3 regions of the Pseudomonas sp. NPDC090208 genome follow, and region 1 is predicted to be linked to each of the others. Evidence: riboswitches for the same ligand, from Rfam matches in the RefSeq annotation. Region 1 holds a riboswitch; each other region holds the start of a gene.
What was found. A riboswitch is a leader RNA that binds a small molecule or an ion and turns the genes downstream of it on or off. The one in region 1 is predicted to bind cobalamin.

Region 1 (9,939 bases):
TGCTGTTCATTCCTTCGGAAAACCCCGGCGGCTATGGCTTGTATCCGACCCTCAACGTCGGCTGGACGCTGAACTACGAGATGCTGTTCTACGTGCTGTTTTCCATGGTCTTCCTGTTTCAGCAGCGGCTGCGTCCGCTGATCGTGGCCGCCGCGCTGTTCGCGGTCACCGATGTGCTGGGGCGTTCGGGGCTGATCAGTCGTTTCTATGCCAACGATATCGTTTATGAATTTCTGCTCGGCATCGGTATTGGTGTTATCTATCGCCGTGGCTGGATCAGCGAGCGCCTGTGGCTGCCGCTGCTGGCGATTGCCGGGGCACTGCTGACCATCAAGCAACTGGTGCCTGCGCCACGCCTGCTCAACTGGGGCCTGCCGAGCGCGGTGATCGTGGTGGCCTGCATTTCGCTGGAGCCGTACCTGCGCGGCAGCCGCCTGCTCAAGACCATGGGCGACTGTTCCTACTCGGTGTACCTGCTGCATGTGCTGGTGTTGTATGGTGGCTGGCTGATGGCCGAGCGCTATGGCCTGAACCCATATGCGGTGTTCGCCGTGTGCGTGCCGGTGATCGCGCTGGGGGCGTGGCTGAGTTACGAGTGGATCGAGAAGGGCCTGTACCGACGCATGAAGGGCTGGCTGGACAGCCGCCGGGCGGTCAAGGATGCTGTGCTCTCCTGAAACCTTTATCCGACCAAAATACTAGGGCTTTGTAAGGTGCGGTTGATTGGCGTAAACTCCGCCCCACGTCTGCGAGGAACTTTCATGACCGCTATAACTATTACCGATGCCGCCCACGACTACCTGGCCGATCTGCTGCAAAAGCAGAACACTCCGGGCATCGGCATCCGCGTGTTTATTACCCAGCCTGGCACCCAATACGCTGAAACCTGCATCGCTTACTGCAAGCCGGGTGAAGAGAAACCTGAAGACAAGGCCATCGGCCTGAAGAACTTCACTGCCTGGATCGATTCGTTCAGCGAAGCGTTCCTGGAAGATGCCGTGGTCGACTACGCCACCGACCGCATGGGTGGTCAGCTGACCATCAAGGCACCAAACGCCAAAGTGCCGATGGTCAATGCCGACAGCCCGATCAACGAGCGCATCAACTACTACCTGCAAACCGAGATCAACCCGGGTCTGGCCAGCCACGGCGGTCAGGTCACCTTGATCGATGTGGTCGAGGAAGACGACAAGAACATCGCCGTGCTGCAATTCGGCGGCGGTTGCCAGGGCTGCGGCCAGGCCGACGTGACCCTCAAGGAAGGTATCGAGCGCACGCTGCTGGAGCGCATTCCCGAGCTGGCCGGCGTCCGTGACGTCACCGACCACACGCAGAAAGAAAACGCCTATTACTAAGCGTTTGCATCTGCATGAAAAAAGCCCCGACCGGTTCGGGGCTTTTTTGTGGGCGAACAGTTCTGACTGTCCGCGACGGTTGTAGGAGCTGGCTTGCCCTGCGAGCGGCGACGCAGTCGTCGTAAAACCGGAGCACGCGATTTATCTGAAACACCACGCTAGCCGGTTTTACGACTGCTTCGCAGCCGCTCGCAGGACAAGCCAGCTCCTACAGGTTCAGCGTCGGTACAGATGAGCATGGCTGGCACGATACAGCGACGACTCGCTGAACACCTCATTGCCCAGCACTCGCCCGACCAGGATCAGCGCGGTACGCCGGAATCCCTTGTTGCGCACCTTTTCTTCGATATCCGCCAGGGTGCCGACCACCCAGTCCTGATCCGGCCAGCTGGCGCGGTGAATCACCGCAATCGGGCAGTCCGCCCCGTAATGCGGGGTCAGTTCTTCGACGATATTGCCCAGATGCTTGACCCCCAGGTGGATCGCCATGGTGGTCTTGTGCTGCGCCAGATCGGCCAGCGCTTCGCCCTCCGGCATCGGGCTCTTGTCGGCATAGCGGGTCAGAATCACGCTCTGGGCAATGTCCGGCAGGGTCAGTTCGGTGCCGAGCAGGGCGGCGCAGGCGGCGGTGGCGGTGACGCCGGGAATGATTTCGAAAGGAATGCCCAGCTCACGCAGGCAACGAATCTGCTCGCCGATGGCGCCATACAGACTCGGGTCGCCAGAGTGTACGCGAGCGACATCCTGACCGTTTGCATGAGCAGATTTCATCAAGGCGATGATCTGTTCCAGGTGCAATTCGGCGCTGTTGGTCACCTGAACGGCTTGATGACCCTCCAGCACCGCTTCCGGCACCAGCGATCCGGCATAGATGATCACCGGGCAGGTACGGATCAGGCGTTGGCCTTTGACGGTGATCAGCTCCGGATCACCGGGGCCTGCGCCAATGAAGAAAACGGTCATGAAAACTCCGGGGAATATTAGGTGCTGGATCAGGCGCCCATGCGAACGGCGGGAGCGAATTCATTCGCGATGCGAAAGCTCAGACGACACATCGGTGGTGGTCTTGCAGGCCTCTCGCGAATGAATTCGCTCCCACGCAAAGCGCGTCGTCACAGGGTTGTCGCCAAGGCAAAGGTCGCTCGCGAGCTGTTGCGGCGCGGGATCATCAGCCTGGCAGGCGCGCCCGACAAGCGCGAAACCATCGCCAGCGCCGCGCTTTCGGCAACACCGTAGCAGCCGGTGTTGTCGAATGCGACCTGCGAGCGATGGCTCAATTGCGTCTCGAACGGTGCCAGTTCGGCAGCGCTGAAAAAAACCAGCGGCAGGCGCAGATGTTCGGCCAGTTCCAGCAACCCGGCCTCGGACGACTTGCTGTCGATGGAGGCGAGGGCGCTGATATCGGAAAGACGCACGCGCTGTTCCAGCAGACAGACATCGATCAACCCCATCAGCACCGACGCCGGGCAGCCACGCTGGCAGCCCAGGCCGATCACCATGGGGTTGCGACCTTCACTCATACGGCGTGATTGAGCTCGGACTGGGTCAGTTTGGCGTCGTGACGACGGAACAGCCAGGCGCTGATCACGCCCATGGCGACCCAGAACGCCGCGTTGGTCAGCCAGGAGGCGATCTTGAACTGGTGCTCCAGCTCTTCCGGCGCCAGTGCCGAATACACGGCCGGTTGCGGTGCGCCGATCAGGTGCGGCACCACCAGAATCGCCACGCCCAGTGCCTTGAGCAGCCAGTTATGGGCGAACACGATCAGCGCCAGACCGACAGCGGTGGAGGCGGCGGTGCCGATCCACCAGATCTGCCGTTGGGTCAGATCGGCAGCCGCGGTGCCCGGCAGTTCCGGCGGCAGGCCCATGGTCGGCGCGGCGACGAACACGGCGAAGCCCGCCAGGCCCCACAGTGCGCCCTGGCCGATGCTGCGCGGGGCGCGCAGGGTGTACAGCGCCGCCAGCATCAGCGAGAAGCCGACAGCGACCACCAGATTGCCGCCGGTGGTGGACAGAATGCGCTGCCAACCGTCTTCCGGCTCCCAGGCTTCTTCGTCATGGACATGGCCGGCCATGGCGCCTTCGGCATGTTCGTGGACTTCGACCGGTGCGGATTTTTCGTAGGTTTCCGCCTGCAGGATCAGCGGCGCGACCGAGAAGCTCTGAAACAGGGTCAGCAGCAGGGCGGCGAGCAGTCCGGTGAAACCGGCCGTTTGAGCGATTCGCTTGAACATGACGGCAGGTCTCAGTGGCAAGGGAAGGCGGAGCTGTGACGGGTGTCGTGCGCGGCGTTGTGTACGGCGTCGATGTGCGAGAAGCCGGCGAAGTAGACCAGGCAGGCACCGAGGATCATGGCGCTGACGGCGGAGGTCAGGCGCTGGGCCAGGGTGTTGGTGGTGGTGCTGGCGGTGGATGGGCTGGTAGTGCTGATCGACATGGCGCTTCCCTCGAAATGATCGGCGAACGGGAAGGCGCAAGGAAAACCGCTGACGAAAGTCGGCAGTCAACGCAACAGCGCCCGCCCACCGCGGGTTTGTTATGTAAAGGTCACTGGGCCGGTCTCCGGGCTTGCGAGGGGGCGTTGTGCACGCACCGTCAAGAATCGCCTTCCCATATCGCTGCCGACACAGTGGATCTGACTCTTCACTCGCTTACCGTTGCGGGGGCAGCACCGGACTTATGCGGACCTCAGGGGTCTGCATGCACCGGTTTCCCGTTTCACCCTGTGAAGGGCACCCGTAACAAGTTGTGTAGGAGACCACGGAGCGGGGTGGCCGTCAATCGGGGGTGTGTCTGACGTATTGCTGATCTGCTGACGCAGCCCTGTTTCGCCTCCGGCACGTTACGCAGACCCATGTAGGAGCTGGCTTGTCCTGCGAGCGGCGACGAAGTCGTCGTAAATCCTGTGTCCTTGGCGTGTCTGACACTCCGCTGAGTCTGCTAACGCAGCCTTGTTTCGCCTACGGCGAGTTACTTGGAAAAGCCCCAAGTAACCAAGGGCTTTCTTCCCCGCCATACGGTGCCTCGCTAATGCTTGGCATACCCTCACTCCGGCAATGCTCCGTGGGCCCGCCGCGAATGGGCCATCCATGGCCCACGCGGCTCTCGCGGCATCCATGCCGCTCGGCCCACTGCGCATCGCCTGCGTTCGGCCTTCTGGGACGGGGCCCCAAAATCAAAGGCCAGATCAAAAGCCGGCGAAACACAGACTCCCTGTGGGAGCGGGCTCGCCCGCGAAGGCGGGTTGTCAGATACCGCCACATCCCCGGACCAGCGAAAACCCACTGTGGGAGCGAATTCATTCGCGATGACCTTCCAGGCGATACAAAACCATCGTCATGAACACCCCATCGCGAATAAATTCGCTCCCACCGTTTCTCAGGGTGTCCGGCAAGTTCAGCACGCCACCAAGCCCTGTAGCAGCATGGCTCGCCCGCGAAGGCGTCTTTGGGATCGCCATCGCCAGCAAGCCGGACTGCTACAGAAAAGCGAAACGTAAACCCTGTGGGGCCGGCTTGTTGGCGAATGCTTCAGGCGGTCCTTCACGGTTTTCACATTGACCTTCACAAGGTCACTGCGTAGCCTTGCGCACTTGAGGTTCGCCCATCCGCCAACAGGCCGTGACGGGCGCTAAGAAGGGAATGCGGTCCGGACACCGTCCGGAGCACGCCGCAGCTGCCCCCGCAACTGTAATCGGTCATGTTCATTGCACAGCCACTGCGCGAGCGGGAAGGCGCGATGGATGTCAGTCGCTCGACGCGCACTGACCACCGTAAGCCAGGAGACCTGCCTCGAAGCGGACGTCACGTCCAAGCATTCTCACTACAACCGGGCGGGGTGATCCGGTGGCGAATCGAGCTGCGAGCCGTTTCTTTGCTGACGGTCGTGCGGCTCTCGTCCCGTTTGCCCGCCGCAAGCCCAAGGGCAAACGATGAAAACACTGGCCAAACTCCCCGTCACCATCGTCACCGGCTTTCTCGGCTCGGGTAAGACCACCTTGTTGCGGCACATGCTGGACAACGCCGAAGGCCGCCGCATCGCGGTGATCGTCAATGAATTCGGCGAGCTGGGCATCGACGGTGAAATCCTCAAGCAATGCACCATCGGTTGCACCGAGGAAGAAGCCATCGGCCGCGTCTACGAGCTGGCCAACGGCTGCCTGTGCTGCACCGTGCAGGAAGAGTTCTTCCCGGTCATGCGCGAACTGGTTGCCCGCCGTGGCGATCTGGACCACATCCTCATCGAAACGTCCGGTCTGGCCTTGCCGAAACCGCTGGTACAAGCCTTCCAGTGGCCGGAAATCCGCAACGCCTGCACCGTCGACGCGGTGATCACCGTGGTCGACAGCCCGGCCGTGGCGGCGGGCACGTTTGCCGCCTTCCCGGATCAGGTCGATGCCCAGCGCAAGCTCGATCCGAACCTGGATCACGAATCGCCGCTGCATGAGCTGTTCGCCGACCAACTGGCCAGCGCCGATCTGGTGATTCTCAACAAGACCGACATGATCGAGCCTGAAGCGCTGGCCGCCGTGCGTGCGGAAGTCGCTGAAGAGCTGCCGCCGGCGGTAAAAGTCATCGAGGCCAGCAAAGGCCAGTTGCCGATCAACGTCCTGCTGGGGCTGGGTGCCGAGTCGGAGCTGCACATCGACGGGCGCAAGACTCACCACGACGAGCACCATGACGACGATGATCACGACGACCACGATCATGACGCCTTCGACTCGATCTCCATCACGCTGCCGCAGGCCGACGAATCACTGCTGCTGGATGCCCTGACTCAGGCGGTGGTGCAGCACGGTATCCTGCGGGTCAAGGGCTTCGCGGCGATTCCGGGCAAGCCGATGCGCCTGCTGTTGCAAGGCGTCGGTACGCGCTTCGACAAGCACTTCGATCGTCCGTGGAAAGCCGACGAGCCTCGCGACACCCATCTGGTGCTGATCGGTCAGGAACTCGACGCCGCCGTGCTCGAAGCCCAACTGCGCGCCGCGCTGCAAGGCTAAGCCATGCACCTGCTGCGCACCCAGCCCGGCGGCTTTGTCCCGGACGACAGCATTGCCGATCTTGGACAGACCCCCGCCGAGCTGGTGATCCTGTGCAGCGGCGATTCCCATCTGGCGCTGCTGGCGGAAACCGCGCAGCAGTTGCCGGACGATTACCCCAGCCTGCGTCTGGCCAACCCGATGCAGGTGCAGAACCACGCTTCGGTCGACCTGTATGTCGACGAGGTGCTGCGCCACGCCAAGGTCATCCTGATTTCCCTGCACGGCGGCATCGGCTACTGGCGCTACGGCGTCGAGCGGCTGGTGGAACTGACGGCGGCTTCCAGAAAAGGCGGCGGCGTGAAACTGATTCTGGTGCCGGGCGACGACCGTCCCGACCCGGAACTCAGTGACCTCAGTACAGAGCCGGTCGAGGACCGCGAGCGGCTCTGGCATTACTTGCGACAGGGCGGCAAACACAACGCCCTGCAATTGTTCAATTGTCTCGCCAACCGCTGGCTCGGGCGCGATTACCCCTGGAGCGAGCCGCAGGCGTTGCCGCGCACGGCGATCTATCACCCGCAAAAGGCCAGTGCCGAACTGGCCGACTGGCAGGCTGACTGGCAAGCCGATCAGCCGGTGGCAGCGGTGTTGTTCTATCGCTCGCATTTGCAGGCGGCCAACACCGCGTTCATCGACGTGTTCTGTCAGCGCCTGCAGGCTCAGGGCCTGAACCCGTTGCCGATTGCCGTGGCAAGCCTGAAAGAGCCGGCCTGCCTCGACACGGTACAGGCCTGGCTGGACCAGACCGACACGGAAATCATCCTCAACACCACCGGTTTTGCGCAGTCCAGTCCGGAGGCGCCGCATTTACGACCGTTCCGTCGAAATATCCCGGTGATCCAGGCCATCTGCGCCCAGGACAACGAACCGGGCTGGATGGACAGCGAGCAGGGCCTCGGCCCGCGGGATCTGGCGATGCACATCGCCTTGCCGGAACTCGACGGGCGCATCATCAGCCGACCGATCAGCTTCAAGGATCTGGCCTGGCGCAGCGAGCGCAGCCAGTCCGACGTGGTCTGCTATCGGGCCCAGCCCGAGCGCATGGATTTCGTCGCCGAACTGGCGCGACGCTGGGTGTTGCTGGCGCGCACCGCCAATGCCGACAAGCGGGTGGCGCTGATTCTGGCGAACTATCCGACCCGCGACGGACGTATCGGCAATGGTGTCGGCCTCGACACCCCGGCAGCAGCGCTGAACATCCTCAAGGCCCTGCAGGCCGAGGGCTATCCGGTCGGCGAGCTGCCGCAGGATGGCACGGCGTTGATTCATGCGTTGCTCGGCGGCGTGACCAATGACCCGGACAGCCTCGATCAGCGACCATGCCAGCAAAGCATGGCGATGGACGAATACCTGGCGGCCTTTCGCGCCTTGCCGCAAGCCAATCAGGCGGCGGTGGTCGAGCGCTGGGGCCCGCCGCAAAGCGACCCGATGTGCCGCAATGGGCGGATGATGGTGGCCGGCCTGCGTTTCGGCCTGACCTTCGTCGGCATTCAGCCGGCGCGGGGCTACAACGTCGATCACAGCGCGGTCTACCACGACCCGGATCTGGTGCCGCCCCATGGCTATCTGGCGTTCTACTTCTGGCTGCGCAAAAGCTACGGCGCCCACGCGCTGATCCATGTCGGCAAGCACGGCAACCTGGAATGGCTGCCGGGCAAGGGCGTCGGTCTGTCGGAGCAGTGCTGGCCGGACGCGATTCTCGGACCGATGCCGAACATCTACCCGTTCATCGTCAACGATCCGGGCGAGGGCGCGCAGGCCAAGCGGCGGACTCAAGCGGTGATCATCGATCATTTGATGCCGCCGCTGACCCGCGCCGAAACCTACGGCCCGCTGCGCCATCTGGAGCAACTGGCCGACGAGTATTACGAGGCACAGCTGCTCGATCCGCGCCGTGCCCGCGAGTTGCAGAAAGACATTCTCGCGCTGGTGCGAGAAACCCATATCGATCGTGAACTGGCACTCGACGAAGGCCTGGACAGCGAAGCCGACGCAGCAATCTGGCTGCCGCGGCTGGACACCTATCTGTGCGATTTGAAGGAGTCGCAGATTCGCGACGGCCTGCATGTGTTCGGCGAGTCGCCAAGCGGGCGTCTGCGCATCGACACGCTGCTGGCGATGCTGCGCGTGCCACGGGGTGACGGTCGCGGCGCCCAGGGCAGTCTGTTGCGGGCATTGAGCCATGCGCTGGCGCTGGGTTTCGATCCGCTGGACTGTGTGCTGGGCGATCCATGGACTGGCGCAAAACCTCAAGTATTACGTGAGGTCAGTGCCGAGCCGTGGCGCACCACGGGCGACACCCGCGAGCGGCTTGAACTGCTGGCGACGTCGTTGCTGGAGCAGATCGTTACCAATGTCGATGTTTATATTTCGTTTGAAAACAACGATTTAAAAGAAATAATTAAAGCTATTAAAGAGGTTGTGGCGCCGAGACTGGACGCCTGTGGCGCCGCAGAAATGCGCGGTCTGCTGGATGCCCTGAGTGGGCGTTTCGTACCGGCCGGGCCCAGTGGCGCGCCCAGTCGCGGGCGTCTGGATGTGCTGCCGACCGGGCGCAATTTCTACTCGGTGGATGTGCGCAACCTGCCGACCATGACCGCCTGGAGAATCGGTTTCCAATCGGCAAATCTCTTGCTGGAAAGGCACTTACAGGACAATGGTGACTATTTACGTCAGCTTGGCCTGTCGGTCTGGGGCACGGCGACCATGCGCACCGGCGGTGACGATATCGCCCAGGCCATGGCCCTGATGGGCGTGCGCCCGGTCTGGGCCACGGGCAGCCAGCGGGTCGACGATTTCGAGATCCTGCCGCTGAGCCTGCTCGATCGGCCACGGGTAGACGTGACCCTGCGGGTCTCCGGTTTCTTCCGCGACGCCTTTGCCAACCTGATCCGTCTGTTTGATGCCGCTGTGCAGGCCGTGGCGGCACTGGACGAACCGGACGACATGAACCCGCTGGCGGCGCGAGTACGCCAGGAAAGGGAGCAGTTGCAGCGTGACGGCCTGAGTGCCGAACAGGCAGCGAAGCAAGCGGGCTGGCGCATCTTTGGTGCCAAGCCGGGGGCCTATGGCGCGGGTGTACAGAACGCCATCGATGGTCGTCTGTGGCAGAGCCGCGAGGATCTGGCCGAGGTCTACCTGAACTGGGGCGGCTATGCCTACGGTACGGCGGACGAAGGCACGCCAGCGCGGGACGGTTTTGCCCGGCGTCTGAGCCAGGTGCAAGCGGTGTTGCAGAATCAGGACAACCGCGAGCACGACTTGCTCGACTCCAACGACTATTACCAGTTCCAGGGCGGCATGCTGGCGGCGGTGGAAAGCCTCGGTGACGGCAAGGTTGCCAGCTACCACGGCGACCACAGCCAGCCGGATCTGCCGAAGATTCGTACCCTGAAAGAAGAACTGAACCGGGTGGTGCGCTCGCGGGCGGCCAATCCGAAGTGGATCGAAGGGGTCAAGCGCCACGGCTACAAGGGCGCGTTCGAGATGGCGGCAACCGTGGATTTCCTCTTCGGCTTCGATGCCACCACTGAACTGATCG
Region 2 (9,939 bases), on a different contig from region 1:
TGGTGTTGTGTCCGTTCAGGTTGATCCAGAAGTTGCGCAGTCTTTGTCGATGCGTGGCGTGCCCCGCGCGCCTTGTAGGAGCTGGCTTGTCCTGCGACCGGCTGCGAAGCAGTCGCCAATCAGGTCCACGCGGTGTGTCAGGAATACAGGGTTGTCAGGGTTTACTGCCGGTTCCCGGCAGGTCGCAGGGCAAGCCAGCTCCTACAGGGGTGCCGCTTTTCAACTTTGCTCGGCAAACGTCATCGCCAGCCCGTTCATGCAGTAACGAAGGCCGGTGGGTTTCGGGCCGTCGTCGAACACGTGGCCCAGGTGCCCGCCGCAACGACGGCAATGGACTTCCTTGCGGACCATGCCGAACGAGGTGTCGGTGCGGATGCCGGTGGCGTTGTCCAGCGAGGTCCAGAAACTCGGCCAGCCGGTGTGGCTGTCGAACTTGGTCGTCGAGGAGAACAGCGGCAACTGGCAACCGGCGCAGGCAAACGTGCCTTGCCGATGCTCGTCGTTCAGCGGGCTGCTGTAAGGGCGCTCGGTGGCTTCGCGGCGCAATACCTGAAACTGCTCGTCAGTGAGCAGCGCGTGCCATTCGGCGTCGCTGTGGCTGACTTCGAAGGTGCCGATGGGCGAATCCTGCGGAATCAGCGCCTCGCCGTCGGCGAACTTGGGCAGCATGCCCAGCGCGAGGGCGGCGACCCCGGCGGTGCCGCTCAATGCCATGAATTGTCGTCTGGAAAGCATGGGATTCTCCCTGGCCGTGTCGATGGGCCGTGTCCTGCAACACGGCGATGGAGCCAGACTAGGCCCGTGCTGTTCGCCGAATCCTCACCGAGAGTTAAACAATTCGTGATAACTGCCCGCCGGCAAAATCGGCACAATGGCGGCATCGCACGCTGAGGTGCCTGCAAGGTTCGCTTTCCATGGATCAGCCCAAACGCATTCTGGTGGTCGAGGACGATAGCCATATCGCCGACCTGATTTGCCTGCACCTGCGGGACGAACATTTCGAGGTGGTACACAGCGCCGACGGCGAAAAAGGCCTGCGCCTGCTGGAACAGGGTGGCTGGGACGCGCTGATCCTCGACCTGATGCTGCCCGGCGTCGACGGCCTGGAAATCTGCCGACGGGCGCGGGCCATGACCCGTTACACGCCGATCATCATCACCAGCGCACGCTCCAGCGAAATGCACCGGATCCTCGGCCTGGAACTGGGCGCCGACGACTACCTGGCCAAGCCGTTCTCGATGATGGAACTGGTGGCGCGGGTCAAGGCGCTGCTGCGGCGGGTCGATGCCATGGCGCGCAACCTGAAGATGGAAGCTGGCAGCCTGTCCAGTGCCGGGCTGTTCATCGACCCGCTGACCCGCGAAGCCTCGCTGGAAGGCCGGCCGCTGGACCTGACGCCACGGGAATTCGATCTTCTGTACTTCTTCGCTCGCCAGCCGGGCAAGGTGTTTTCCCGGCTGGACCTGCTCAATTCGGTGTGGGGCTACAACCATGAGGGTTACGAGCACACCGTCAACACCCACATCAACCGTCTGCGCGCCAAGATCGAAGCCGACCCGGCGCAGCCGCTGCGGATCCTCACGGTGTGGGGGCGCGGCTACAAATTCGCCACGCCCGGAGAGTCGGCATGAACATGACCCTCAGCCGCCGTCTTTCACTGGTCTTCGCCGTGTTGTTGTTGATCTGCTGCGGTACGTCGGTGTGGCTGCAGGTGAGCTCCAGCCGCATGCACGAACTGGAGGTGGTCCAAGGGCTGTCCCGCGACCTGGCCCAGCACATCGCCCGCGACACGCAACTGATGGACAGCAACGGCCTGAAACCCGATGCGGTGCGCGGGCTGTTCAGCCAGTTGATGCTGGTCAACCCCAGCGTCGAGGTGTATTTGCTCGACGTCGACGGGCGCATCGTCGGCGATGCCGCACCGAAGGACCGAATCCTGCGCGGCCAGGTCGATCTCGACCCGGTGCGCCGTCTGCTGGCCGGTGCGCCGCTGCCGATCCTCGGTGACGACCCGCGCAGCGTCGACGGGCGCAAAGTGTTCAGCGCCGCGCCGCTGATGGTGATGGGCAAGCCCGCCGGTTTTCTCTATGTGGTCCTGCTGGGCGAGGCACACGACCGTCTGGTCGAACGCGGCGCCACCAGCGAAGCGCTGCGCACGGCGTTGTGGGCCATCGGTCTGATCGCGTTGCTGTGCCTGCTGGCCGGTGTGCTGGCCTTCGCCTGGATCACCCGGCCATTGCGCCGCCTGACCGAAACTGTCGGCCAGTTCGACATCAACGCCGCACCGGCCACGTTGCCCGCGCTGGAAACAGGCCCGGCGGCTCATGGTCACGATGAAATCGCCGTGCTGGATGCCACGTTCCGGCAGATGCAGCGACGGTTGAGCGAGCAATGGCAGACCCTCAACCGGCAAAGCCAGGACCGCCGCGAACTGGTGGCCAACATCTCCCATGACCTGCGCACGCCGCTGGCGTCGTTGCATGGCTATCTGGAGGTGCTGTCGGTCAAGGACGCCAGCCTCAGCGCTGAAGAACGCCGCCGCTATCTGGGCATCGCCCTGGACCAGAGCCGCAAGGTCGGCGGGCTGGCGCAGTCGCTGCTGGAACTGGTGCGCCTGGAACATGGTTTTGTGGTGCCGGTGGTCGAGCGGTTTTCCCTCAGCGACCTGGTGCAGGACATCTTTCAGAAATTCGAACTGGGTGCTGAAGCCAAGGCCGTGACGCTGACTCCGCAAATGCCACCGTCGTTGCCGGGCGTGTATGCCGACCTGGGCCTGATCGAGCGGGTCCTGACCAACCTGCTCGACAACGCCCTGCGCCACACCCCACACGGCGGCGAAATCCGCGTCGCGCTGCAACCCAAGGGCCGTTCCGTCGAAGTCACCGTCAGCGACAGCGGCCCCGGCATTGCCGCCGAATTGCGCGAAGGCCTGTTCCTACGCCCGTTCAACATCGGCGGTGCGCGCCGCGATGGCGGGCTTGGGCTGCGCATCGTCCACCAGATCCTGCAACTGCACGGACACCGCATCGAACTGATCGACGTTGCCGGACAGGGCGCCACCTTCCGCTTTGCCTTGCCGGTGGATCAACCGGTGGTTGCGCAGGTGGATGTCTGACCGGATTGCTGCGGGAGGATCAGCACAATCTTTGTGGGAGAGGGCTCTGCTCGCGTAGGCGGTGGGTCAGCCGCCACAGCATTGATTGACTTGCCGTATTCGCGAGCAGGGCTCCCTCCCACAAATGATGGTGTTTGCGGGATCTGGGCACGGCAGCACAATCTGCAGAACCACCACAGACCCTGTGGGAGCGGGCTTGCCCGCGAAGATGGCAGGGCAGTCCACATCGCGTTGTCTGACCTGACGCCTTCGCGGGCGAGCCTCGCTCCCACGGCCTTCGGCCAGAATCAAAAGCAGATGGCACACACCGCTCCGTAGCAGTCCGGCTTGCCGGCGGTGGCGATCTTGAGGACGCCTTCGCGGGCAAGCCCGCTCCCACAAGGAATCTGTGTTTCGCAGGCTTTTGATCTGGCTTTTGATCTGGCTTTTGATTTTGATCTGGGGCCCCGTTCCAGAAGGCCGAACGCAGGCGATGCGTAGTGGGCCGAGCGGCATGGATGCCGCGAGAGCCGCGTGGGCCATGGATGGCCCATTCGCGGCGGGCCCACGGAGCATTGCCGGAGTGAGGGAACACCGAGCATTAGCGAGGTGCCGTATGGCGGGGTAAAGAGCCCTTGGTTACTTGGGGCTTTTCCAAGTAACTCGCCGCCAGGCGAAACAAGGCTGCGTTAGCAGACCAGCAATCTATCAGACACACCGCATGCACCGGTTTTACGACGACTTCGTCGCCGGTCGCAGGACAAGCCAGCTCCTACAAAGGTCCGCGTAACTCGCCGTCAGGCGAAACAGGGCTGCGTTAGCAGACCATGCGATCCGTCAGACACACCGAGTGCACAGGTTTTACGACGACTGCGTCGCCGGTCGCAGGGCAAGCCAGCTCCTACAGGTGGCGCAGCGTTCAGGACGCAATACCGGAGCCGATTACAGCGCCCTCAACCGCAACCACCGCGATCCATCCAGCGGATCCGTCAACCAGTGGCCCGACACCCCGAACGTCTCACGCAACCGCTCCGGCGTCAGCACCTCGGCGGGCGGGCCCAGCGCCACCAGACGCCCGCTGTCCATCACCGCCAGACGATCACACCCCAACGCCTGATTGAGATCATGCAAGGCAATCACCGTCGTCACCGGCAAGCCGTGAACCAACCGCAGAATCGACAATTGCTGCTGAATATCCAGATGATTGGTCGGCTCATCCAGCAACAGCATCTGCGGCCGCTGCGCCAGGGCGCGGGCGATGTGGCCGCGCTGGCGCTCGCCACCGGACAGCGTGTGCCAGGCCCGATGGGTCAAATGCTCCAGGCCGACATCGGCGATGGCCTGAGCGACGATGCGGCGGTCTTCCTCGCTCCACGGCGTCAGCGCCGACAGCCACGGCGTGCGCCCCAGCTCCACGGCCTGCAACAGGCTGATCGCATCGCCGGTTTCCGCGTGTTGCTCCACCAGCGCCAGTTGCCGGGCGATGTCGCGACGCTTCAGGCTCGACAGCGCTTGATCGCCCAGACGAACCTCGCCCGCCGTAGGCTTCAGCAGCCCGGCCAGCAACCGCAGCAGGGTCGATTTACCGGAGCCGTTGGGGCCGACGATGCCGAGGTTTTCGCCGGTATGAATACTCAGGTTCACCTCGCTGAGCAACGGCGAACCCTTGATCGCATAACTCAAACGCTGGCCTTGCAAGGCACAGGTCTGCCCGTTGAACGCGTTCATCGGCTGCGGCTCCCACGGATCAGGATCAAGGCAAACACCGGCGCTCCGACCAGCGCGGTGATCACGCCGATCGGCAACACCTGACCCTTGATCAACGTGCGCGACAGCACATCGGCAGCGATCAGAAACAGCGCGCCGCTCAAGGCGCTGAGGGGCAGCAGGCGGCTGTGGCGGACCCCGGCGATCATGCGCACCGCGTGGGGAATCACCAGCCCGACGAAACCGATGGAGCCGACGATCGACACCAGTACCGCCGTGACCAGCGCTGCGCTGGCGATCAGGATCACCTGCACCCGGCGCACCGGCACCCCCAGCGAGGCCGCCGAATCGGCGCCGAAGGTGAAGGCATCCAGCGCCCGGCGATACCAGACACAGACCAGCAGCCCGGCCAGCACCACTGGCACGCTCAGCCATACCGACGACCAGCGCACGCCGCTGAGGTTGCCCAGCAGCCAGAACATGATGCCGCGTGCCTGTTCGGCGCTGGCGGATTTGGTGATGAGAAATGCTGTCAGCGCATTGAACAACTGCGATCCGGCGATTCCGGCGAGGATGATCTGTCCGGCGCTGTTCTGTCCTTGAGAGGAACGGGCGAGCAGGGCGACCAGAGCAAACGCCGCCATCGCCCCGATAAAGGCACCGGCCGACAGTGACAGAGCTCCTGCGCCGAAGCCGATGATCGCCACCAGCACCGCGCCGGTCGACGCGCCTGCAGAAATCCCCAACAGGTAAGGGTCGGCCAGCGGGTTGCGCAACAGCGACTGCAACACCACGCCGGCCACCGCCAACCCGGCACCGCAGGCTGCCGCGACAATGGCGCGGGTCAGCCGATAGTTCCAGACAATGCCCTCGTCGATGGGATCGAGCGGATAACCCGCCGCCCACAATTTGTTCGCCAGCACCTGGAAAATCGTTGGCAGGCCGATGGTGGTTTCACCGATGGCGACCCCGGCAATGATCGCCAGCATCAACACGATGCCGACCCACAGACCATGACCGAGCAGGCGTTGCAAGCGCTCGCGACTCATTGCCCGGCGGTGGCCTGGGCCAGTTGTTCGATGCCGTCGAACAGACGTACGCCGGACTCCATGGCATTGGCGTCCATGATCACGATGCGATTGTTTTTCACCGCGTCCATGTTGCGGGTGACCGGGTCGGACTTGAGAAACGCCAGCTTCTTCTCATGGTCATCCGCCGGGAAGCGGCGGCGGTCCATTCGCGCGATGACAATGATGTCCGGGTTGGCCCTGGCGATGGTTTCCCAACCCACGGTCGGCCATTCCTCATCGGAGTCGACGACGTTGCGCATGCCCAGGGTATCGAGCATGAAGTTGGGAATGCCTTTGCGTCCGGCCACGTACGGATCGACCTTGAGGTCGGCGCTGGAGAACCAGAACACCACCGACGGGTGCTTGTCGTCATGGGCTTTTGCCTGCTCGACAGCCTTGGTCAGACGTGCCCGGTAGCCGTCGATCAGTTGTTGGCCGCGGTCCTGCACGTCGAAGATTTCCGCCAGTTGGGCGATGCCCTTGTACAGCGTGTCGATGCGGAAAGCCTGCAGCCGCGTGCCGTCGGCGCCGACGAGATTGTCCTTGCCTTCGCAGTCGGACGGCAGGATGTAGGTCGGGATTTTCAGGTCTTGGAACTGCTCGCGGGTGGCGACCGCACCTTGGGGGCCGACCATCCATTCGAACTGCACCGGCACCAGATCGGGACGTTTGCCGATCACCGATTCGAAACTCGGCGCGTTGTCGGCCAGGCGTTCGACCTTGTCGTTGGCCGCCTTGAACGGTGGCAGTACCGGGTTGAACCACAGCGAGGTACCGACCATGTGCTCGCCCAGGCCGAGGGCATAGAGGATTTCGCTGGCGGCCTGGCCGATGGTCACGGTTTTCTCGGGCGCCTTGGCGAAGGTCAGCGGCATGCCGCAGTTGTCGAGGTGCAAGGGATAGTGCGTCGAGTCGGCGAATGCCGCGCCGGACAGGGGCAGGGCGAGAAGCAGGGAAGCAAGGCGGCGCAGCGACATGAAAGGTGATCTCCAGTAAACCCGTTGGCCGGTGAGGCAGGCACTGGAAAGCACATCCCGACTTGCTGCAAAAAACGCAGGGCAAGGGCAGATCGCGCACGCGGCGCAGACGGATGTCCTTCCCGGACACCCCGCCGGTGGATGATTGACGCTTGCCGGCAGGTCTCCTGACTGACGCTTCATCGCCATGCTCCGGCCTTCCCGGGATCAACCCAGTGGCAATCGTGGAGCAGGCTCGGCGCCTACAGTTGCGGGGACAGTTCCGTTTGAGCCGATGCCGCTGGCCCGTGGATTCCCTATTAATTCCGTGTGGAAACCGGCGGCGGGGATACTAAACGATTCGATCTGTGGAGGCGAATTCGACGACGGTGAACCCGCAGCGCCGGTGTTGGCGATCTCAAGCATGTCACCGCCGGCAAGCCGGACTGCTACAGGGGCTGGTGTCATGCAGAAATCATCTGAACGACACATAACCCGTGGGAGGGAGCCCCGCTCGCGAAAGCGTCATCCCGGTCAATGCTGTGTTGACTGACCCACCGCCTTCGCGAGCAGGGCTCCCTCCCACAAAATGCTGTGTTTGCCGCCTGACGGGTGAGCAATCCAAAACCTGTAGCAGCATGGCTTGCCAGCGGTGGGGGCCTGGCATGTCACCGCCGGCAAGCCGGACTGCTACGCCAATATCACCAACGCCTTTGTGGGAGCGGGCTTGCCCGCGAAAGCGTCCGGTCAGGCAACGCCGCCTCGCCAGGCTGGCCCACGTAGTCATAACGACCCCGCAGAGTCTTTATGACCGCAGATCATCGTGAGTCAAATTAACCGCAATCTCGCCCAACCCCTTGTTTTTCTGAGTTTTAAGACATGGCACGAATCCTGAAACCACCCCCGGGGAATGCCTTTTCTGTCTCAGCCCTCAGGAAGAACGCGATATGAACAGTGAATTCAACGATCGTCTGGCCGTGGTCACCGGGGCCAGCTCCGGCATCGGTCTGGTTCTCACCGAGCGCCTGCTCGACAGCGGCGCCTATGTGGTGGCGATGGCGCGCCGTGCCGGTGGGCTTGAAGCACTGAAAGGCCGTTACGACGAACGCCTGCATTACCTGCCGGGAGACGTGACCGACGCCGAGGATCTGCAGCGTCTGGCCGACTACACGAAAACCCTCGGACCGCTGGATTATCTGGTGCCCAACGCGGGCGTGGCGTTATTGGCCGACGGTCTGGATTCCACCGGCTTTCAGCGCAACTGGACGGTCAACGGCGAGGGTGCGCTGAACACCCTGGCCGCGTTGCGCAGCCAGTTGGTCGCTCCGGCGTCAGTGGTGTTCATCGGCACCTTCCTCTCGGCACTGGCTTTTCCGGGGCTGGCCGGTTACATCGCGTCGAAAGCTGCCCTCAGCGCCCACGCCCGCACGCTGGCAGTGGAACTGGCCGGCGCCGGTGTGCGGGTCAACGTGGTGTCGCCGGGCCCGACCGCAACGCCGATCTGGGGATCGCTCGGCCTGCCCGGCGAGCAACTGGATGCTGTGGCCCAGGCGGTCAACGCGCGTCTGCTCGATGGCCGCTTTCTGGAACCGGCGGCGGTGGTCGATGTGATCCTGTTCATGCTCTCCAGCGCCGCGCGCAGCATCCATGGTCAGGACATCGTCGTCGACGGTGGTTACACCCTGCGCTGATTGGCGCAGACCCTTTTCAATGTCTTTCCATGGAAACGGAGGCCGCCGTTGAGCGATGCCCGCAATTGTCGGTTCGATGAAGTCCTGGAGTTCGGCCCGTTCCGGCTGTACCCGGGCACGCGTCGGCTGGAAAAGAACGGCCAGCCGTTTGCCTTGGGCAATCGCGCCTTGGATTTGTTGATCTCGCTGGCCGAGCACGCCGGCGAGGTGGTCGACAAACGAACCCTGATTGCGCGGACCTGGCGCGACGGCGCGGTGGATGACAGCAACCTGCGAGTCAACATCGCCAGCCTGCGCAAGGCCTTGGGCAATGCGGTCGACGGCGGGCATTACGTCAGCAACATTCCGGGCCGCGGCTATTGCTTCGTGGCCCGGGTCAGCCGGCGTCGCGTGGCGCCGACAGCTGGAGAGGGCGCCGCGACAGCAGCGGGGCCGGTGCAGTGCGGGTTGCCGCCGATGCCGGTGCGACTGTCAGGGCGTGAACAGGTTGTCGCCAGCCTTGGCGCGAGTCTGAACCAGCGCCGCCTGCTGTCGATTGTCGGGCCGGGCGGCAGTGGCAAATCCTGTGTGGCGGTCGCTGTTGGGCATGAGGCGTTCTGGACGTTCGAGCGCCGCGTGCATTATCTCGATCTGACGGTGGTGGCAGGCGAGGGCGCGCGGTTACCCCGGACCCTGTGCCGATTGCTCGACCTGGCCGAACCCAAAGGCGATCCCTGCGTTGCCCTCGCAGGCTATTTTGCCGGCCACCGCAGCCTGTTGATTCTCGACAACTGCGAGCATCTGGCCGACGCCGTTGCCGCGTTGAGTGAGCAACTGATCGGCGCCTGCCCCGAGCTGCACCTGCTGCTGACCAGCCGTGAAGCGCTGCGCAGTGAGGGTGAGTGGGTCTACCCGTTGCCGCCATTGGCCTGCTCTCCGGGCCACGTCGACACGGAACAGGCGCTGGCGTATCCGGCGCTGCGCCTGTTTGTCGAACAGGCGCAAAGCACGGGCAGCGATCTGGTGCTGGATGATGCGTCTGTGGCCTTGATCGGCGACATCTGCCGACGCCTGGAAGGGCTGCCGCTGGCCATCAATATCGCTGCTCGTCGGGTCGGCACCCTCGGCTTGCAGCGCCTGGCCGAATTATTGGGCGATGTCGCGAGTCTCGACTGGCAGGGGCGCCGTACTGCGCCGGCCAGGCAACGGAGCCTGCGGGCGTCGCTGGACTGGAGTCACGGCTTGATTGCAGAGGACGCACGGCGGGTGTTCGTTCAACTGGCAGCGTTCGATGGCGGCTTCAGCCTCGACGATGCGCTGCGAGCGGTGGGGCAGGACACTCCGGAACAGCCGCTGCAGGTCGAGGTTCTGGAACGGTTGGTGGCCGCCTCGCTGCTCGTGGTCGCGCCGACGGCGCAGGGCCAGGTCAGCTATCGAATGAG
Region 3 (9,939 bases), on a different contig from region 1:
GTGGCGTCCAGCTCCGAGGTCTGGCGGCTGACCAGATAACCCACGCGGCGGCGGGCTTCTTCAAGATCATCGCCACGCAACGCGCGCGCCACCGGCTCGACATGTTCGCCGAGGCTGCGCAGCCCCAGCGCGCAGTACAGCGCCAGCACCTCCACCAGCCAGCCGATCCAAGGCAGCCAGCTCAATGCGGTGGCCAGCAGGGTCAGCGGAATCACCGCAATAAACCAGGCGGTCACGCCATGGCTGCGCCAGCCTCGGCCGCCGGCATTGAAACGTTGCTCGATGCGCTCGGCGAACCTGCCGAACGCCACCAGCGGGTGGTTTCGTTTTGGCTCGCCAAGCAGCGCATCCAGCGCAACCCCGGCGACACTCAATAACGCCACACTCATGAATTCACTCCCCATGTGTTCTCGTACAGCAGTTCCTGTAGCGGGCGCTCCTGCGCCCAGCCTTCCAGTACCAGCATCGGCGCCGGATAGAATTCCTTGACCGGCCCCAGGCAGAGTACCGCCAGGGGCTTTGAACCGGCTGGCATCTTCAGCAGGTCGGCCAGCGCCTGAGGTTCGAACAGCGACACCCAGCCCATGCCCAGCCCTTCGGCCCGGGCCGCCAGCCAGAGATTCTGGATCGCGCAGGACAGCGACGCCATGTCCATCTCCGGCAAGGTGCGTCGGCCAAAGATGTGTTTTTCCCGATCGTCCATCAGCGCGGCAACCAGCACCTCGGCACAGTCGTTGATACCTTCGACCTTGAGTTTCATGAAGTCATCGGAGCGTTCGCCCAACGCCTCGGCAGTGCGCACCCGTTCGGCCTCGACCAGTGCCTGGATCTGCCCACGCAAGGCGCGGTCGCTGATGCGGATGAAACGCCATGGCTGCATCAGGCCGACACTCGGCGCGTGATGGGCCGCCGCCAGCAAACGTGCGAGCAATTCGGGTGCCACCGTGCCGCCGCTGAAGTGACGCATGTCCCGCCGCTCGGCAATCGCCCGGTACACCGCCGCGCGTTCGGCGTCGTTGAAGGCGTGGTCAGTCATGACAAGCCTCCATTTGCCAGATGAGCAGGTTCGGCTGTGGGAGCGAATTCATTCGCGAGAGGTCCGCACGGTCGATACAGCTGCATTCGATACAGCCGCATTGCCTGGCATGCCTCATCGCGAATGAATTCGCTCCCACAAGGTTTCGCTGCGAACGTCATGGCTTCAACAGCGCCGCCATCGCCCGGGGGTTCGACGGGAAATAGAAATGCACGTACGAGGCCGTCATCCGCCCCTGCCGATACACCGCCTCGGCGCCGCGCCCGCCGTTGGGACTGACACCCCGGGCAATCGGCGTCCATTCGGTGCTGGTCAGGGAATGGTGATAGGTATGCCCGCGCAGCGTGCCTTCCGGCAACTCCACCGCCTGCAACGCCAGTGCCGCCAGACGCTTCTGCATCACCGCTTCGCCGTCGAGCAGGCCGACCAGTTCGGCGCGCTGCCCATCGACATCGGTCAGCGCATCGAGCAGGTACAACATGCCGCCACACTCGGCCAGCAACGGCTTGCCTGCGGCGTGGTGAGCACGGATGGCGTCGAGCATCGAGGTGTTCTGCGCCAGGGTCCGGTGATGCAACTCGGGATAACCTCCGGGCAGGTACAGGCTGTCGGCCGGTGGCAGTTCGCGGTCGCGGATCGGCGAGAAAAAGCTCAGCTCGGCGCCCATGTTGCGCAACAGGTCGAGGCTGGCGCCGTAGGTGAAGGCGAAGGCTTCATCATGGGCCACGGCAATGCGCACCCCGGCCAGCAAAGGCTCGGGGGTCACAAAATCGGGCGCCGCGAAAGTCACCGCTGGCGGCAAGGTCGCGTCGCAGGTGCTGGCCAGCGCCTCCGCAGCGGCGTCCAGACGCACATCCAGATCGTTCAGCTCGCTGGCTTGCACCAGGCCCAGGTGGCGGCTCGGCAGTTCGATACCGGTGTCCCGCGACAGCGCGCCATACCAGCGCAATCCTTCGGTCAGGCTGCCTTCCAGCAACTGCGCGTGGCGCACGGTGCCGACGCGGTTGGCCAGTACACCGGCAAACGGCAGGTCTGCCTGATAGCGCGCCAGTCCTAACGCCAGGGCGCCGAAGGTCTGGGCCATGGCCGTGCCGTCGATCACCGCCAGCACCGGCACACCGAAATGCCGGGCCAGATCGGCGCTGGACGGTGTGCCGTCGAACAGGCCCATCACCCCTTCGATGAGGATCAGGTCAGCTTCAGCGGCCGCTTCCCACAGCAGCCGACGGCTTTCTTCCGCGCCGACCATCCACATGTCCAACTGGTACACCGGATGGCCGCTGGCCCGTTCGAGAATCATCGGATCGAGAAAATCCGGCCCGCACTTGAAGACGCGGACCTTGCGCCCCAGATTGCGGTGCAGGCGCGCCAGCGCGGCGGTCACGGTGGTCTTGCCCTGACCGGACGCCGGCGCGGCGATCAACACCGCGGGACACTGTCTGGGCTCGCTCACAGTTCGATGCCTTTCTGTGCCTTGATACCGGCCTGAAACGCGTGCTTGACCATGGCGATTTCCGACACGGTGTCGGACAGGTCAATGAGTTCCTGTTTCGCGCCACGCCCGGTGATCACCACATGTTGCATCGGCGGACGGGCCTGCAGGTCGCTGAGCACCTGATCCAGATCGAGATAGCCATGCTTGAGGGCGATGTTCAGTTCATCGAGGATCACCAGACTGACGCCCGGGTCCTGCAGCAATTGCCGGGTCACCCCCCAGGCGGCTTCGGCAGCAGCGATGTCGCGCTGACGGTCCTGGGTTTCCCAGGTGAAACCTTCGCCCATGACGTGGTAGCGCACCTGCTCGGGGAAACGGCGGAAAAACAGTTCTTCGCCGGTCGCGTTGCGGCCCTTGATGAACTGCACCACGCCGCACTGCATGCCGTGGCCCATCGCCCGGGCGAGCATGCCGAAGGCGGAGCTGCTCTTGCCTTTGCCGTTGCCGGTCAATACCAGCAACAGGCCGCATTCATTGGGTGCGCTGGCAATGCGCTCGTCGATCACGGCCTTTTTGCGCAGCATGCGCGCCAGGTGGCGTTCGTCACGTTCGGTGGATTCGCTCATCTCAGCTCTCCGCTTGAGGGCAGGTGTGGCACACGGCAGACGCGGGCAAAGACTGACAGCAGGCGCCGGACAAGGCCGGGCCCGCGCAGAGCATCGCCCTCCGTGATGCTGTTCGGATGGATCAGGCCGGTCTCCGGACTCATGAGCGACGTGCGACTTTCGCGCGAGCCACGCGCCTTCCCATGTCCGAAAACACAGTGGCACCGTGCGTGGCCTTGACTCATTTACCGTTGCGGAGGCAGTGCCGGGATGGTGCAGCGAGTCACGCACCGGCTTCCCTGTTTCACCCCGACTGGCGGGGCACCTGAAACAATCGGCGAAGGTTAGAGGGTTGACCCCGGAGCGTCAATCGAACCCGTGATTCGGTTCAGCCATTGAACCCCCGACAGCGCCTGCACCTCTATTCATAAAGACGCCGTCGACTGGTGGCGACGAAATGGAGATCGACCATGCTCACGCTCAGACCCCAGGTTGTCGTTGTGTTGTTGCTCGCCGCCGGCCTTGCCGCCTGCGGCGAATCTTCCCGGCTGCAGGTCGCGGACGGCATGGGGCCGTCGCCGCAGCTGCCGGAACCGAACAAGACGCTGTTTCCAACGGTGAACATCGCCCCGGCAGTCGGCTGGCCGACAGGCGCGAAACCGACGGCAGCGCCGGGCACCCAGGTTGCCGCCTTCGCCAAGAACCTTGATCACCCGCGCTGGCTCTACGTGCTGCCCAACGGCGACGTGCTGGTGGCGGAAACCAACGCCCCGCCCAAACCCGATGACGGCAAGGGCATTCGTGGCTGGGTCATGAAGAAAGTCATGGGCCGCGCCGGGGCCGGCGTGCCGAGCGCCAACCGCATCACCCTGCTGCGCGACAAGGACCATGACGGCGTCGCCGAAACCCGTACGGTGTTCATCGACCATCTGAATTCGCCATTCGGCATGGCCCTGGTGGGCAACAATTTCTATGTCGCCGACACCGACCGCCTGCTGCGTTTCAACTACGAACCCGGCGCCACCTCGATCAAGGGCGAGCCGCTGAAGGTGACTGACCTGCCCGGCGGCACACTGAATCACCACTGGACCAAGAACGTCATCGCCAGTCCTGATGGCAGCAAGCTGTATGTCACCGTCGGCTCCAACAGCAACGTCGGTGAAAACGGTCTGGACGCGGAAAAAGGCCGGGCGGCGATCTGGGAAGTGGACGCTGCCACCGGCAATCACCGGATATTCGCCTCCGGCCTGCGCAACCCCAACGGCATGGATTGGGACCCGCACACCGGCAAGCTGTGGACGGCGGTCAACGAGCGTGACGAAATCGGCAGCGACCTGGTGCCCGATTACGTGACCTCGGTGCAAGACGGCGCCTTTTATGGCTGGCCGTTCAGTTATTACGGCCAGCATGTCGATGTGCGGGTGTCGCCACAGAATCCTGAGCTGGTGCAGAAAGCCATCGCCCCGGACTTCGCGGTCGGCCCGCACACTGCGTCACTGGGATTGGCGTTCGCCGATGGCAAGTCGCTGCCGGCGCCGTTCAACGAAGGTTTGTTCGTCGGCCAGCACGGCTCGTGGAACCGCAAACCCCACAGCGGCTACAAGGTGCTGTTCGTACCGTTCAAGGACGGCAAGCCGAGCGGCACCCCGGTGGATCTGCTGACCGGCTTCCTCAACGCCGACGAAAAAGCCCAGGGCCGCCCGGTGGGGGTGGTCAACGACAACAAAGGCGGCGTGCTGGTGGCCGACGATGTCGGCAATGTGATCTGGCGGGTAACAGCGGCGCGGACGGTGCAGGCGAGCAATACAGCCCAATGACGCGGCGCCTCGCACATGCGGCGCCTGTGCAATGGGCGCCGCGCGCCCTGTAGGAGCTGGCTTGCCCTGCGACCTGCCGGGAACCGGCAGTAAATCCTGACGACTATGCATTCCTGACACACCGCGCTTGCCGGATTTACGACGACTTCGTCGCCGGTCGCAGGACAAGCCAGCTCCTACATCGACCGTGTCACAAGCCAGCTCCTACATCGACCGCGACACAAGCCAGTCCCCCGAAATAGCCTTATTGCCGCGCCAGATTCGACGGCTGGATCACTCGCTTGGCGTTCAGCCAGGCTTTCTGCCAATAGGGCTTGTCGAGGCTGTCCAGCTTGACCGTGCCGCCAGTGGCCGGGGCATGGACGAAGCGGCCTTCGCCGACATAGATACCGGCATGGCTGACGTTGGAGCCGCCGTTGGTGGCGAAGAACACCAGATCACCGGTCTGCAACTCGCTGCGATCGATGTCCGGACCGCGCAGGTTGATCATCTCGCGGGTCGAGCGCGGCAAGGTAATGCCTGCGGCGCCCTGATACACGTAGCCGATCAGACCACTGCAATCGAAACCGGAATCCGGCGTGTTGCCGCCCCAGCGATAGGGCGTGCCGACCAGCCCGATGGCACGCAGCAGTACGTCATCGGCGAGCGGAGAAGAAAACTGGGAGGGAGCAGATACCACAGGCCGGGAAACGACCTTGGGTGGGGATGGCGGTGGATTACTGGAACAGGCGGCCAGCAATACAGCCAGAGAAGCAACAGCCAGGCGTACCGTAATCGACATAAACACAACAACCTTTGAGGATGCGGCTTACTCTGCCGGGAGCCGAAGCAACGTGCAATCGGGGTTTCCCCGGTTGCACGCTTTAATATCAACGATGTGGACGCGGGTGTTTAAGTGTAGTCGAGGACATCGCGGTCGTGGTTTCTGGCCCTTTGCCGGGTGCCATGGCCAGCGCGCGCTTGGCTTCGATGAACGTACGGGCCCAGTAGGCGTCGTCGAGACTGTCGACACGCACACCACCGCTGCGGCGGCTGCTGGAATGGATGAACTGGTCATCGCCCAGATAGATGCCGGCATGGCTGACGCGACCACGGCCTGCGGTGCTGAAGAACAGCAGGTCACCTGGCTTGAGGTCGTTGCGTTTGACCAGAGGGGCATCGATGTTGATCATTTCGCGGGAAGAACGCGGCAGGCTCATGCCGGCCTCTTCACGGAACAGGTAACCGATGAAACCGCTGCAGTCGAAACCGGAAGTGGTCGAGGTACCACCGAAACGGTATCGGGTGCCAATCAGCGACTTGCCACGCTCGAGAATGCTGTCAGCCAGTACCGGCAACTGGTAAGGCTTGTTGTCAGCGAACTGGGCCAGCTCATCTTCGGTGGCGATTTCGTCATCCAGAACGGAAGAGGCGTAATCGGCACGCTTGGCGGCGCTTTGAGCGGTGACAGAATCCTTCATCTGATTCTGCGACTGTTGTTGCGACGCTGGCATCTGGGCCGCGCAGCCGAACAGCAGCGTAACGAGTGCGAGAGGCACGAGGGGTGCGAAGCGATTCAGCATGGGCACGACCGTGGCTAATGTGTAAAGAAGCCGAGACTATGCCTTCTATCGTCATCATTTGCAAATTCAATCGACACAAATGTGACTTACCAGTAACTCCATGACATCTAAGGCTCGGCATCTTAACGACGCGTCCATGTGCGCGGAGTGATCAGTCGGTGAAGGATTGATCTCGGCGGTAAAGCCTCCCGTGACTCGCGTGCGCAGCATCGGCTCGTGAATATACGGGAAACTGGCGGTCGTGCCGATACTTAAAACAGCATCGAAGCCTTTCGCCATCTCCTCATACAGCACATTCAGTGCCAGCTCCGGCAACATTTCCTCGAACAGCACCACCGGTGGCCGCAGCACGCCATGGCATTGCGCGCACAACGGCGGCAACGGCCGCTGCAGGTGTTCGCTCAATAGCGGGTCTTCGGCGCCGCAGGACTGGCAGTAGAGCGGCGCGATCTGCCCGTGGATTTCGATCAGTCGCTCCGGCGGGCTGCCCGCCGCGCGATGATAACCGTCGACGTTCTGCGTCAGCACCCAGCACTGCGGTTTGTGTCGCTGCAATTGCGCGATCGCATAATGCGCCGCATTGGGCTGTCCGCCCAGGCAAGCGCTACCTAATTGGGCAATGTATTTCCAGCACAGCGCCGGGTCGCGACGCAGCATCGGCCCGGACAGCGCCATTTCAATCGGCAGGTCGTCATCGGTGCGACCGTTGTACAGACCGCCGACGCCGCGATAGGTCGGCAGGCCGGAATCCGCCGACAGCCCGGCACCGGTGATGATCAGAATGCGTTCGGCACGTCGCAGCGCTGCGGCCGTCTGCAGTACCACTGCCGGATCGACCGCCGCCGGGATCACCAACCGAGCGTCTCTTTAAGGAAGGGAATGGTCAGCTTGCGCTGGGCCTGCAGCGAGGCCTGGTCGAGCTGTTCGAGCAGATCGAACAGCGCGCTCATGCTGCGCTTGCCGCGAGTCAGGATGAAATGGCCGACTTCGTCAGTCAGATGCAGGCCGCGACGGGACGCGCGCAATTGCAGGGCGCGCAGTTTTTCTTCGTCGGTGAGCAGGCGCATCTGGAACACCAGGGCCATGGTCAGGCGTGATTTCAGGTCGGCCAGCTTCACCGGCAGTTCGCGCGGCGAGCAGGCGGCCGCAATCAGCAGACGCCGGCCACTGTCACGCAGACGGTTGAACAGGTGGAACAGCGCTTCTTCCCACTCGGGCTTGCCGGCCACCACTTGCAGGTCGTCGAGGCAGACCAGCTCGTATTGCTCCAGGTGGTCGAACAGTTCGACGCCCTGATCGAGCAGCTCGGCCATCGGCAGGTACACCGCCGGCTCGCCCAGTTGCTTGAAACGCAGACAGGCCGCCTGCAGCAGGTGCGTACGCCCTACCCCTTGCTTGCCCCACAGATAGATCAGGCTTTCCGTCCATCCGGCGTCGGCTTCGCACAGGCGTTCGACATAGCCGAGTGCAGCGGCATTGGCGCCTGGATAGTAATTGATGAAGGTGGCGTCATCGCGCAGACGCACACTCAGGGGCAGCTGAATCGGTTTCATGCTGGTTGAACGGTTCGCAAAGAGCCGCCAAGGGACCTCTGGGTAAAGTGTGCAAAGTTTATACCCGCGAAGCTGGCCGCACAATGTGCCAGACCACCTGCAAAATCAAAGGGTTGCGTTTGTACACTTTGCTTTCGGGGAGTTGCGCGAAAAACGGTAGGAGCGCGCTTGCCCGCGATCGGCGACGAAGTCGTCGTAAAACCTGCGCACGCGGTGTGCCTGATCGATTGCTGGTCTGCTAACGCAGCCTGTTTCGCCTGGCGGCGAGTTACTTGGAAAAGCCCCAAGTAACCAAGGGCTTCTTTCCCCGCCATACGGTGCCTCGCTAATGCTCGGCATACCCGCACTCCGGCGACACTCCGTGGGCGCGCCGCGAATGGGCCATCCATGGCCCACGCGGCTCTCGCGACATCCTGTCGCTCGGCCCACTGCGCATCGCCTGCGTTCGGCCTTCTGGGACGGGGCCCCAAGATCAAAATCAAAAGCCAGATCAAAAGCCGGCGAAACACACACTCCCTGTGGGAGCGGGCTCGCCCGCGAAGGCGTCCCCAAAATCGCCTCCGCCTCCAAGCCGGACTGCTACGGGACGGCGCGTGCCATCTGCCTTTGATTCTGGCCGGAGGCCGTAGGAGCCGGCTTGCTGGCGAAGGCGACAGGTCAACACCGCCTACAGACTCCATCTACAGATCAGGATCTTCCATCCCGCCGTAGATATCCGAATCCTTGTAGAGATCGTGCACATGCCGCACCAGCACCATGATCACCGCCGCCACGGGCAACGCCAGGAGGATGCCAGTAAAGCCGAACAGTTCGCCGCCGGCCAGGATGGCGAAGATCACCGCCACCGGATGCAGGCCGATGCGGTCGCCCACCAGCAACGGCGTCAGGACCATACCTTCCAGCGCCTGACCAACCATGAACACGGCGACGATGCCGAGCATCGGGTACAGATCGCCGCCGAACTGGAACAACCCGGCCAGAATCGCCGAGCCGATGCCGATCACGAAGCCCATATAAGGCACGATGGCCGCCAGCCCTGCGATGACGCCGATCAACAGCCCCAGCTCCAGCCCGACCAGCATCAGCCCGGCCGCATATATGACACCGAGCGCCACCATCACCAGCAACTGACCGCGAATGAACGCGCCCAGCACTTCATGGCACTCATCGGCCAGCGCGACGATTCTTTTCTCGCGATGACGCGGCAGCAGGCTTCGCACCTTGGCCATCATCACGTCCCAGTCACGCAGTAGGTAGAAGCACACCACCGGGATCAGCAACAGATTGGTCAGCCAGCCGATCAATGCCAGGGTCGACGTCGTCGCCTGCGCCAGAACGATGCCGACGATGTCGCCGGTCTGACCCATGTGCTCGGAAATCGCGGCCTTGACCTTGTCGAACTTCCAGAACCCGTCCGCCAGCCCCAGTTTGGCCTGCACCCACGGGAACGCGCTGTGCTGCAGCCAGTCGAGCATCTGCGGCGCCAGTTCGTACAAGCGATAAAGCTGCTTGGCCAGCATCGGCACCAGTACCAGCAACAGGCCCATGAAGATCAGGCTGAACAGCACGAACACCGTCACCACTGCCCAGGTGCGTGACATTTTCAGTTTTTCCAGGCGATCTGCCAGCGGATCGCCCATGTACGCCAGCAACAGCGCGACCAGAAACGGCGTCAGGATCGCATGCAGCAGCCAGACAAACAGGCAGAGCAGGACAACCCCGCCCAGCCAGAACCAACGACGCGTATCAGTCATTACAGCCCCTTGAACCCAGGATGGTTTGCCTCATGCAACGTCGTTACCAACGCGCTCATCGTTATGAACGCGCTCACCAGCGGAAGTGCAATGCCGACGCGGCCGCGGCTGGCGGTGGCGCAGTCGAACCGTCCACCGGTACTTGCCCGGCGTTGATCGGCGCGCTCGCGATATCGC

Region 2: another riboswitch for cobalamin. It lies ahead of ACIPL0_RS30175 (ABC transporter substrate-binding protein); the one in region 1 lies ahead of cobW (cobalamin biosynthesis protein CobW).
Region 3: another riboswitch for cobalamin. It lies ahead of cobO (cob(I)yrinic acid a,c-diamide adenosyltransferase); the one in region 1 lies ahead of cobW (cobalamin biosynthesis protein CobW).

Annotation. Positions count from the first base shown of each region.
Region 1 is NZ_JBIVCU010000016.1:117,151-127,089, reverse strand. It holds gene ACIPL0_RS23945 (acyltransferase family protein) at 1-677, shown strand, start outside; gene nfuA (Fe-S biogenesis protein NfuA) at 762-1,355, shown strand; gene cobM (precorrin-4 C(11)-methyltransferase) at 1,572-2,318, opposite strand; gene ACIPL0_RS23930 (cobalamin biosynthesis protein) at 2,468-2,875, opposite strand; gene ACIPL0_RS23925 (CbtA family protein) at 2,872-3,591, opposite strand; gene ACIPL0_RS23920 (CbtB-domain containing protein) at 3,603-3,794, opposite strand; cobalamin riboswitch at 3,893-4,112, opposite strand; cobalamin riboswitch at 4,936-5,166, shown strand; gene cobW (cobalamin biosynthesis protein CobW) at 5,289-6,356, shown strand; gene cobN (cobaltochelatase subunit CobN) at 6,360-9,939, shown strand, end outside.
Region 2 is NZ_JBIVCU010000031.1:9,200-19,138, reverse strand. It holds gene ACIPL0_RS30205 (cytochrome c biogenesis protein DipZ) at 1-1, opposite strand, end outside; gene msrB (peptide-methionine (R)-S-oxide reductase MsrB) at 220-735, opposite strand; gene ACIPL0_RS30195 (response regulator transcription factor) at 915-1,631, shown strand; gene ACIPL0_RS30190 (sensor histidine kinase) at 1,628-3,115, shown strand; gene ACIPL0_RS30185 (ABC transporter ATP-binding protein) at 4,037-4,822, opposite strand; gene ACIPL0_RS30180 (FecCD family ABC transporter permease) at 4,819-5,790, opposite strand; gene ACIPL0_RS30175 (ABC transporter substrate-binding protein) at 5,847-6,848, opposite strand; cobalamin riboswitch at 6,988-7,184, opposite strand; gene ACIPL0_RS30170 (SDR family NAD(P)-dependent oxidoreductase) at 7,775-8,518, shown strand; gene ACIPL0_RS30165 (ATP-binding protein) at 8,567-9,939, shown strand, end outside.
Region 3 is NZ_JBIVCU010000010.1:52,203-62,141, reverse strand. It holds gene cbiB (adenosylcobinamide-phosphate synthase CbiB) at 1-389, opposite strand, end outside; gene bluB (5,6-dimethylbenzimidazole synthase) at 386-1,036, opposite strand; gene ACIPL0_RS17520 (cobyrinate a,c-diamide synthase) at 1,194-2,489, opposite strand; gene cobO (cob(I)yrinic acid a,c-diamide adenosyltransferase) at 2,486-3,097, opposite strand; cobalamin riboswitch at 3,204-3,420, opposite strand; gene ACIPL0_RS17510 (PQQ-dependent sugar dehydrogenase) at 3,547-4,893, shown strand; gene ACIPL0_RS17505 (C40 family peptidase) at 5,138-5,674, opposite strand; gene ACIPL0_RS17500 (C40 family peptidase) at 5,763-6,455, opposite strand; gene ACIPL0_RS17495 (NAD-dependent deacylase) at 6,522-7,304, opposite strand; gene hda (DnaA regulatory inactivator Hda) at 7,304-8,008, opposite strand; gene ACIPL0_RS17485 (AI-2E family transporter) at 8,689-9,762, opposite strand; gene ACIPL0_RS17480 (DUF2066 domain-containing protein) at 9,836-9,939, opposite strand, start outside.